Regions from separate parts of the Kurthia sp. ISK08 genome, predicted to be linked through region 2. Evidence: predicted binding sites of a transcription regulator. Region 2 holds the regulator's gene; the other holds the start of a gene.
What was found. Region 2 encodes CtsR, which represses protease genes until heat stress. Its sites were predicted from a motif close to ATGGTCAATAAAGGTCAAACA; they were not measured.

Region 1 (5,656 bases), on a different contig from region 2:
AACTCACGCATACGCCCATCTTTTGGAATAATTAAGCTCGGTGTCCCAGCAATTGTCGCTGTAATGTTCCCATGCAATCGAGCACCAAAACTAAAGTCAGCTTCACCTATAAAATCAATCCATGATTTAGCGTTCAAGAAATAACGCACACGATCTTGGACATACAGTTCATCTGTTGTCTTTCCTTGATAATGTGGCTTCGGCTTTTCAAGATTAGGACCGCCTAAATAAATCATTTTTAATTCTTTATACCACTGCGGAATAAAATAATGATGTTTGAATTCATTTTTACTTCGATCAATAAATTCTAGAACATGATTTGGAGAAAGTTTAGATGAGTTAATGGTAACAATGGAATTCTCATTAATTTCTGTATCGCGTATACGTAAATGACGCCCATTTGCATACATTGACGGACAACCAATAATGACATGGTCAATCCCCTCTTTAAATCCTAAATGTGTTAGGTAACGTGATGTGAATTCTCCACGTACACCAATCATAGCTGAACGATTTAATACCGCTTTAACGAAATCGACAACTGCTGGATCATATGGATTCTGTTTTGTGAAGTCTGGCTCGAAGTCAATGCGTACACCAACACCAATGACGTACACAGGTATTGTCAAACGATTAATTAATTTCGTGTAAGATTTTAATGTATTTTCAAAATCTGGTCGGAAGGCATCTGCTAATGGAATGAAATATGCATCATAATTCTCGTTAATATAAGGCGCATCTGCTGGATTTACACGATAGTAGTCAGGTACAAATTCAACATCTTCTGTCATCAATGTGCGATAAATGCTATATGCATAGATTAAGTTTCCTACATTTCCTCCAATTGAATTGTTGGCAATGATTTTAGCAGCATCAAACACATCTGTTGGTAACATACCGCTACGAATTAAATATTTTTTCATCAACCATTAAACTCCCTTCTATGTATCTACTTTAGTATCCTCTTATGTTATATTACCTTTTCCAAAGGTTACTTACCTCTTTTAACCCTTTTTATTCATTAAATGTAATTTAACTGTTATATTTTTCATAATATTGTCACTTGATTTTTGTTTATATATCACTTTAAAGGGAATTTGTACAAAAGAAAAAGCTGTATGTTGTCATGTTTATGACTTCATACAACTTGTATATGCCCCAGGAGGGAATCGAACCCCCAGCCTAAGAACCGGAATCTTATGTTTTATCCATTAAACTACTGAGGCGTATGACTATTATTATACAAATATAAAGTGCAATTGACAACTTGATTTAGACTTTGCAATATTTAACACAATATATTTGACCTTTTTTGACTATGCAATGTACAATAAGAGTACAGCTGATTCTAATCAGTAACTAGATTGAACGGAGGAGAATTAAATGAACTTAATTCCTACAGTAATCGAAACAACAAACCGCGGAGAGCGTGCATACGATATTTATTCTCGTCTTTTAAAAGACCGTATTATCATGCTTGGTAGCGCAATTGATGATAACGTTGCAAACGCAATCGTATCACAATTATTATTCTTAGAAGCAGAAGATCCAGAGAAGGATATCTTCTTATACATCAACTCACCAGGTGGTTCAGTAACAGCTGGTATGGCAATCTACGATACAATGCAATTCATCAAACCAGATGTACAAACAATCTGTATCGGTATGGCTGCTTCAATGGGTTCATTCCTATTAACAGCTGGTGCAAAAGGTAAGCGTTTCGCATTACCAAACGCTGAAATCATGATTCACCAACCATTAGGTGGCGCACAAGGTCAAGCGACTGAAATCGAAATCGCTGCTCGCCACATCTTAAAAACACGTGAAAAACTAAACAAAATTCTTGCAGAGCGTACAGGTCAACCTGTCGAAGTAATTGAAAAAGATACAGATCGTGATAACTTCATGTCTGCTGAAGAAGCATTAAACTACGGTTTAATCGATAAAATCATGACAAACAACGAAACAAAATAATGTATGCAAAAGAGGTGAAGGGTTTAAAACCCCTCACCTCTTTTTTGTTTATAAATTAAGCGTGTACAACATTACGTAATTCATTCAACTCATAAAAAGATACACCTGATTTTGAACCGACATTACCTGCTTTTAACGCTTTACCGAATAAAATTTTTGGTTGAACTGCTTGTCCATTTAATTGTGCGTTCGCTTTAAATACATCTACATCTTCTGTTGGTAATGGTTGTACATCTGTATAACCTAATTGACCCAGAATATTTTTTACTTGGAAATCGCGTGCAAGTTCAAAGTCGATTAACTCTGAAATTCCTAAGTCTACTATTTGTTCTGGTTGACCTTCTGTTTGTACATGTGCAACGATTGTAATTTCCATCATGAATGCCTCCTAAATTGCTTCATATATACTTATTTTAGCACTGACATTTTATTTATCAAGGTAAACAAAAAGCGGACTGTCGCTTATTTTGAAACAATTCAACATGAAATAGCACACACTTACGAAAAATAAGTTAAATAATGCACACTATTTTTCACCATATAAAAACAGGAATCGCCATCATGACGATTCCTGTCTATTTAAGCTCTACGCACTCTTTTTACGTCCACGCGCAAATACAACAAGACTTGCTCCAAGTAATGCAATACCCGCTAATGTGTATAATAAGAAGTCGCTTGAACCTGTTTGTGGTAGTTTACCATCTTTGCCAACTTCAGCTGTTACATGCTCACCTTTTGATACGAAATCGTATTCACCTGGTGGTAAGTCTGCGCTAATGTTACCGTCTTGATCAACTGTTACATCACTCGCCACTAAGTTACCATCTTTATCATATACATCATAATGGTCGCCTGGTTTAACACCTGGTTTTGACGGTTTAGAAGAATTTGTATTCTCCTCCGTATCGCCACCTGTGACTACTCCTGGTTTCGATGGTTTTTCTGGCGTTGTTGGTTTATTTGGTTTTCCTGGTTCTGTTGGTTCTTCTGTTTCACCATCTGTAACTGGCGCTTTAAAATCAATCGTTACATTACAACTTGTCATTGTTACAGTTTTTGTTTCTTTTCCAACTGTCACTTTGACTTGATACTCTTTTGTTGCATATTTCGGATCAATTTTCGCATTTCCCTTTGCATCTGTTGTTACGGTTTCAATTAATTTTGTAGAATCCGCGAAAGAATAGATACCGAATAATGCATAACATACATCTTTAAAATAAAAAAATACGAGATAACATCGCTGCTACCTCGTATTTTTACTAATCTTCTGATTCAATCATTGCACGTAAACCGGCGATTGCCTCTTGCTCGTCTTTCCCGTCTGCAAACAGTGTAATCTCTGTTCCATGTGCAACAGCTAAACTCATAATCCCCATGATACTCTTCGCATTTACTTTGCGCGTACCTTTTTGTAAGAATACATCCGCATGGTAGCGGTTTGCTTCTTGTACAAAAAGAGCGGCTTGTCTTGCTTGAAGACCAGATTTGAGTTTAACCTCCACCTGCTGCTCTACCATTACTTACTTCCTCCTTATGTTATGGCAATTGCCGTCAAATTTATCTTATTTCTTCTATTATACATCATTTTATGTTCAGCTTCTCACCAGCACGTAAAGAATCTGCAATTTCGTCAATTTTTCTTAGGCGATGATTAATTCCTGATTTAGAAACAGATGTTGTCATCATCTCACCAAGCTCTTTTAATGTCACATCTTGATACGCTACACGCAATCTAGCAATCTCTTGCAACTTCTCTGGTAGCTGCTCAATGCCAATTTGCTTGTCGATGTACTTAATATTTTCAACCTGACGAATCGCTGCACCAATCGTTTTATTCAAGTTCGCTGTTTCACAGTTCACTAAACGATTCACACTATTTCGCATGTCGCGTACAATACGCACATCTTCAAACTTCATCATCGCTTGATGCGCACCTACTAAATTTAAGAAATCAGAAATTTTTTCCGCCTCTTTTAAGTACGTCACGAACCCTTTTTTACGTTCAATCGTTTTTGCATTCAGATCAAAGTAATTCATCAAGTTCATTAAATCCGTACCATGTTCTTCATATAATGAATAGATTTCTAAATGATACGCTGACGTTTCTGGGTTATTCACCGAACCACCTGCTAGAAACGCACCACGTAAATACGCACGCTTCGATAAATCTGTCTTGATTAAATTTGGTGAGATATGATGGTTCATTAAAAAGTTACCTGATAGAATCTCTAAACTCTCAAGTAACTCTCTCGTACCTTCTCGTACACGACAAATGTACACATTATTCTTTTTTAAACGCATCTTTTTACGAACGAGTAGTTCAATTTTGTAGTCGTATAACTGCTTCATAATCGTATACATCCGTCTTGCAATCGCTGCGTTTTCAGTTTGTACATCTAAACTGAATTGACGATTGGTCAGTGATAATGAACCGTTCATACGAATCATTGCGGAAAGTTCCGCCTTTAAATTAATTTCATTCGACTCAATTTGCGTTAATTCTTTTTTCATTTCTGAAGCGAAAGACATCGTCGTCCCTCCTTTCTAAATTAATAGGACATTAACCACTCCGCTACATTCGTTGCTTCGTGACGAACGCTTCCTTTTTCACTTAAAGTAGCTATCGCACCTTTTTCAACACGAAGACCCATTCCCTCTAATAATCTGACGTCAAAGCGTACAGGCTCGGCATTTTCTTCTTCGTATGCTTTTTGTACTTCTTCCGGTACATCTGCATCATCATTAATTAAGATGGTTTCGATAAAGGATTCTCCTACATGTGTATGAATCGCGCGCACATGATCACTTGCTGTATAGCCCGATGTTTCGCCCCGCTGTGTCATGAGGTTACAAATATACACCTTTCTAGCAGATGAACGAAGTACTGCTTGTCGTATATCTTCTACTAATAGATTCGGAATAATACTCGTATATAAACTCCCTGGACCGATAACGATGACATCTGCTTGCTCAATCGCTTCTACCGCTTCTGGTAGCGCATGGACATGATGTGGCTTTGAAAATACGCGCTTAATCGGTTGACCATATGAAGGGATTTTTGACTCGCCCTCTATAATTTTTCCGTCCTCAAATTCAGCGAATAGCGTTAGACGCTGATTCGCTGCTGGAAGCACGCGACCATTGACATTTAGTACACGACTCATTTGTCGAATAGCATGCGAAAAGTCGCCAGTAATCTCTGTAAGTGCAGTTAACATTAAATTACCGAGTGAGTGACCATTTAGATGTTCTTTCCCTTGTCCTTTAAAACGATATTGAAACATTTCTTCAACGAGAGGCTCAACTTCTGAAAGTGCGGCAATGACATTTCGAATATCGCCTGGCGGTGGAATTTGATAATCATCGCGTAAGCGTCCCGAACTACCACCATCATCCGCTACCGTCACAATCGCTGTTAAATCCGGATCGAATTTTTTCAGTCCTCTTAATAATGTTGAAAGACCTGTTCCACCACCAATCACAACAATACGCTTTTTCTGTTTTTTCATCGCATTAGCCCTCTTTTTTCGCAAGATCACGATGGAAAACAACAGTTGAAGCAATCTTCGCTAATTCATGTCCAAAGTACTCAGCTAATGTAACAGAACGGTGTTGTCCACCTGTACAGCCGAATGCAATGACTAACTGTGACTTACCTTCGTCTTTATAGCGTGGAACCATA
Region 2 (5,656 bases):
TACTGGAAGTACACGTTGTAATACATCTTCAAAAGTTTCACCTTCTTCAGATTTATATTCTGTTGGGTGATTATAATAATGATGATACTGTTCAGGATATGTTCGCTTAATTTCGCTATCCGTCATGCCTTGCCACTCACCTACGTTAATTTCGCGTAGTTGTTGTTTAAAGAAAATAGGGATTTGGCGTTCACAACAAATAAATTTCGCAGTATCCACTGTTCGACCGCTAGAACTAGCATAAATAGCACTAAAAGGAATTTGCGCCAGTCTTCTACCAAGCGCGATTGCAGCTTGTTGACCCTCTTGCGTAAGAGGGGAATCAAACCAGCCTTGCATTCTCTTTTGTAAATTCCATTCTGTTTGCCCATGTCGTGTAAGATAAATTTTAACCATATTGAACCCTCCTCCATCTGCATGGACATATTGTAGCGAAGAATGAAAAAAATAGATAGCCTATATCGCATGGATTAGCTATCTATTTCATATTTCGTTTTAATTTAACTCATAAGTAACTTCTAATAGTTGTTCAGCAGAATTACATACTTGAATTGTACCCTCTGTTAAATCATCTAATAAACGTGAAATTGTATTTACATCTTCTGTTGTACTTTCATTGATTGCTTGAATACCACTCACAGCTTCAACAATTGTATGGAAGCTAGTAGATAAATCATCCTGCATTTGAACACCTTCGTTAATTTGTTCATCAACATCGTTTACGGATACAGACATATTTTCAATATTATTTTCAGTTTCTAAAATTAATTTGGATACATTTTGAACAGCTGATTTTGTTTCTTCAGCTAATTTACGAACTTCTTCAGCAACAACAGCAAAGCCTTTACCATGCTCCCCAGCACGTGCTGCTTCAATTGATGCATTCAATGCTAATAAATTTGTTTGGTCGGCAATACCTGTTACTAAATGAACAATATCATTAATTTGTTTAGAAGAGATTTTCAATTTAGACATGGTTTCGTCAAGCATTTGGACGCTTGCAGACATTTTTTGCATTAATTCATTTTGCGTATGTAGTAATGCGCGACCATTTTCAGATTTTTCTTTTGTTGAATTTACAAAGTCTAAACCTTGTTTTGTAGAAGAAGCAATTTCATCAGCTTGGCGAGATAGTGATTGGATTGCAGCGGTTGTTTCTTCACTAATCGCATTTAATTCTTCTGAAGTATTTTGAACTGTATGAATAACTTGTTGTTTTACACGACCGTGTTCATCACGAATGGCATCCACTCGATTTTCATAAGCTTCAATAACAATTTGCTGTTCAAAGTTAATCAGTTTTGTAAATGCTTTAATTGCTTGAGCAGATTCACGTGTTGAAATTTGTAAATCTTCAATAAAGTCAATGAATGAATTTGTTAGTGATTGGAATGAGTTTAAGTACCATTTTGAAGGTAGACCAATCTTAACGTGAACGTGTGCAATAATTTTTCGCTGTTCAATATATTGTGCATCAATTCGTCCATCGAACATTTCGCTGATATGCTTTGTTAGCGTTACTTTTAAACGATCAATACTAGAGTTCTGTGAAATCATATGTGTTAATTCAGGTGCTTTTACAATCGCATCATAGAATGCATCTGTCATATGTACAAAAGTATCTGCTGCAACAAATTTTAATTGATGAATAATAGCTAAGTCCTCTAATGTTAAACTAAGTAGTTCAATTTGTTTTTGTAAGTGCTGATTATGTGATAAATCAATTTTGACGTTTTTCTTATATTGTTCTATATCGAAAAAAGTCTCGTTCTTTGTCTTTTTCGAACGGTTCCAAATCATAGATGAAGCCTCCAAAATATTATAGTAAAAAAGTCTTTTTAATCTTAAAAGGGTATGTCATTTCTTTAGTCTTGTTTTTTTGAAAAAGAATAAGTAATAAGTTTTAAATGTTGGGGTGTATCATCTAATAATTTATCATTTTATTAAGAAAAAGAGAACCGTATTCAACGAAAAAAAAGAGATTTCACATAAATTTCTATATATTTGTGTTTATAGCAACAGAAATATAAAATGATGATTTAAATAGTTTTTTTGAAATAAAAAGAGTATAAAATGTATTTAACAGTGAAAAAAGTTAAGTAATAATAAAATATGAGTAATTCATATGGTTATTAATGAATAAATGATATTTTTTTGATATCGTAAATGGGTTGAAAATAAAGAGCTTACAACAGAGTAAAATTAGAGTGTTTCAAACGCGAATAATCAAATCAATTGAACACATAGAAAAAATGATTCCTGCTCGCGAAACGCATTGTTCGTATCGAAAATTGATTGAAAAGAATAATCCCATATGATTTTGAAATCATACGGGATTTTCGCTGTTAAAAATGCTTTTTTCTTAGACATACCTTACTAATCATCTTTAAAAAATCCAAGCCAACCACGTTTTTTAAATAGCATGAGCATCGCAAATACGATGAAAATCATAAGTCCTAATGTAATGAAGTATCCATAATGCCAATTCAATTCGGGCATATTCACAAAGTTCATGCCATAAACTCCTGCGATGAATGTGAGTGGGATAAAAATAGTTGATACAATGGTAAGCGTCATCATAATATTATTCATACGAATTGCGTTCATCGACATATGACTATCTCGCATGTCAGCAGTTAACTCACGATTTGATTCAACCATTTCAGTCAATTTCACGAGATGGTCGTGTACATCACTAAAATAGGCTTTTTCTTTTTGTGTTAAATTTAGGCGGTTTGAATTTAAAATCCGATATAACAAATCACGCATTGGGAGAACCGTTCTTCTTATATGGAGTAAATCATTGCGAAGGTCGAATACATCGTTCATTAAGTCTACGCTATTTTTATAATCTAACTGATCTTCAATGGTATTAAGTCGATCTTCAATAGTAAAAACAAGGGGGAAAAACTCATCGACAATTTTATCGATTGTTTGATACATGATGAAAAATGTACCGCGATCCCAGCGATTCGGATGACTTTCTAATTCACGTTTGACGATTTCAAATTCGTGAACAGGGAATTGATGATATGAGACGACAAATTTAGAAGAAATAAATAGACTAATCTCCTCAGATGTTAGTTCTTTTGGGTTTAATTTATGGACAACAGTGAAATAATAATCATCATAGTAATCTATTTTTGGACGCTGTAAACGCATCAAGGCATCTTCTACAGCTAGGGGATGAAATTGGAAAAAAGTATGCAGTAATAAATTTTCTTTTGCAGTAGGTTCTGAAAAATCAACCCAAAACCAATCGAAACGATCTTCTTTAATATGTTCTAAAGGGAAGTTTTCCACGAGCTGCTGGTCTTTTGTAAGACCTAGAGTGTAAATCATTTTGTCACCTCTTCACGATTTATTTACTCTATATCTTCCCATAATTAAATTTTTTTGTCACATCATCACAAAAATAAAATGAAACGGATGACACTGTTCATGCGTATATATAAGAAAGAAAAGGAGCGTGTTTTAGATGGAACAAGACAATAAATGGATTAAAGTTGTACTACACTCAAGTGCATATTATTTACCGATTCTACTTCCATTACTCTTTATGCTCTTAATTGATGATTCGAGAGTGAAAAGTTTATCACTACAAGCATTGTTATTCCAAATTGTTATGTCAATTCTTATTGGTATTTCAGTTGTATTCTCGTATGTGTTAATTGGAATTCCGTTTTTAATCGTCTTTGGATTAATGGGGTTCATTGTTCCAATTATCGGGATTATTCGTGCATTGCAAGGTGAGTATTGGAATTATCCAATCGTTGGACGCTGGGTTAAATAATCATAAATAGACAGATATTCTAATTGTAATGGTTAGGATGTCTGTTTTTTTATAAAACAAAAAAGGAACGAGCATTTTTATTGCAATTTATAAAACAATTTATTTATAATATAGTCAAAGATAGTCAAAGTCAGCTTGATTAAAGGAGGTGGGGACTCGACATGAAGAATATGTCGAATATTATTGAGGCGTATTTGAAAGAAATTATTGAAATGGGCGGTAATGGACACATTGAGATTAAACGAAGTGAGATTGCAGACCGCTTCCAATGTGTACCGTCGCAAATAAATTACGTCATCAATACAAGATTCACAGTAGAGAGAGGTTATATCGTCGAAAGTAAACGTGGAGGTGGGGGGTATATTCGCATTTTACGTGTACGTACGAACTCGAAAACAGAACTGTTAGACGATATTCTATCTCAAATCAATTATCAAATCTCGCAAACGGCTGCAGAGGATATTGTACATCGCTTAACTGAAGAGCAAGCAATTACAAAACGTGAGGCAAAGCTCATTCTTACTGCTATGGACCGAGAAGTCATTGCGATTGATTTACCATATCGTGATCAGCTCCGCTCTCGTATTTTACAAGCAATGCTAGTAGCACTGAAGTATGAAAAAGAATCTTAAAAGAAGGTGTATAGAGGATGATCTGTGAAAACTGTAAACAACGTCCAGCTACTGTCACCATTACGATGACAAAAAATAATGAAGAAGTCGTAAAACACTACTGCGAAGTTTGCAGTGGGCAACAAGATTATTTGCATATAGATGAAGAAGTAAAGCCTGTGACAATCGAACAAATCTTTTCGGACTGGTTTGGTATTCCAACATGGTCATCCAACGCACCTCAGTCAAAACAACCACCGCAAGAAAAGCAGCAATGCGAGACATGTGGTATGACGTACCAACAGTTTTTAAAAGAAGGTAAATTTAATTGTCCAAATTGTTATCATGCTTTTTATGAACGTTTGCCTGAAGTATTTAAAAGACTTCATAATGGTGCAACAGAACATACTGGTAAGATACCGGGCGGATTAAATAAAACATATCAAATTAAAAAAGAGATTGAAGTATTACGTCAGAAGATGAAATCAGCTGTAGAGCAAGAAGAGTTTGAAGAAGCAGCAAAACTTCGAGATGAGGTAAAGCAACTTGAAAAACAGTTAACGCAAGGTGGTGCAGCGAACGATGAAAATTGATCATTTTCTAAAAGGTGACAATATTAGTTGGATGGCTGGCGATGGTGAGCACGGTGATATTGTCATGAGTACACGTATTCGTTTAGCGCGTAACATGTCTGCGTATCGTTTCCCACGTGCTTTTAGTGAAGAAGAAGCGATGGCTGTTGATCGTCAAGTGAGTAGTGCTTTACTCGATTGTGAAACACTTCAAACACCACTCTATCATTTTGATTTGGGGCAAAGACCTTCTTTGCAAAAACAAATTTTAGTAGAGAAGCATTTAATTAGTCCGCAACTTGCGAAAAAAGAACGGATTGGTTCGATTCTCGTATCTGAAGATGAATCAATTAGTGTCATGATTAACGAAGAAGACCACATTCGTATTCAATGTTTAGAACCAGGACTTAATCTTAAAAAAGCTTTACTAAAAGCAAATGAAATTGATGATTGTATTGAAAAACACGTGAACTATGCATTTGATGAACAATTTGGTTATATGACTACTTGTCCGACGAATGTAGGAACAGGGTTACGTGCTTCCGTCATGATGCACTTACCAGCTCTTACGATGACGAATCAAGTTCGTGCCTTAATCAATATGATGCCACGACTCGGTTTAATCGTACGTGGAATCTATGGTGAAGGAACCGAAGCTGTAGGGAATTATTATCAAATTT

Region 1: the regulator CtsR is predicted to act here: its motif matches at 1,300-1,320, upstream of clpP (ATP-dependent Clp endopeptidase proteolytic subunit ClpP).

What each region holds. Positions count from the first base shown of each region.
Region 1 is NZ_JBJXHL010000004.1:155,324-160,979, forward strand. Features, by position in the region: gene ACKVQX_RS09480 (polysaccharide pyruvyl transferase family protein) at 1-923, opposite strand, end outside; tRNA gene ACKVQX_RS09485 (tRNA-Arg) at 1,155-1,226, opposite strand; gene clpP (ATP-dependent Clp endopeptidase proteolytic subunit ClpP) at 1,384-1,974, shown strand; gene ACKVQX_RS09495 (hypothetical protein) at 2,030-2,350, opposite strand; gene ACKVQX_RS09500 (LPXTG cell wall anchor domain-containing protein) at 2,561-3,052, opposite strand; gene ACKVQX_RS09505 (HPr family phosphocarrier protein) at 3,234-3,491, opposite strand; gene whiA (DNA-binding protein WhiA) at 3,556-4,503, opposite strand; gene yvcK (YvcK family protein) at 4,524-5,483, opposite strand; gene rapZ (RNase adapter RapZ) at 5,488-5,656, opposite strand, start outside.
Region 2 is NZ_JBJXHL010000007.1:117,476-123,131, forward strand. Features, by position in the region: gene ACKVQX_RS12745 (histidine phosphatase family protein) at 1-396, opposite strand, end outside; gene ACKVQX_RS12750 (globin-coupled sensor protein) at 496-1,800, opposite strand; gene corA (magnesium/cobalt transporter CorA) at 2,377-3,342, opposite strand; gene ACKVQX_RS12760 (DUF4870 domain-containing protein) at 3,479-3,793, shown strand; gene ACKVQX_RS12765 (CtsR family transcriptional regulator) at 3,955-4,425, shown strand; gene ACKVQX_RS12770 (UvrB/UvrC motif-containing protein) at 4,443-4,997, shown strand; gene ACKVQX_RS12775 (protein arginine kinase) at 4,987-5,656, shown strand, end outside.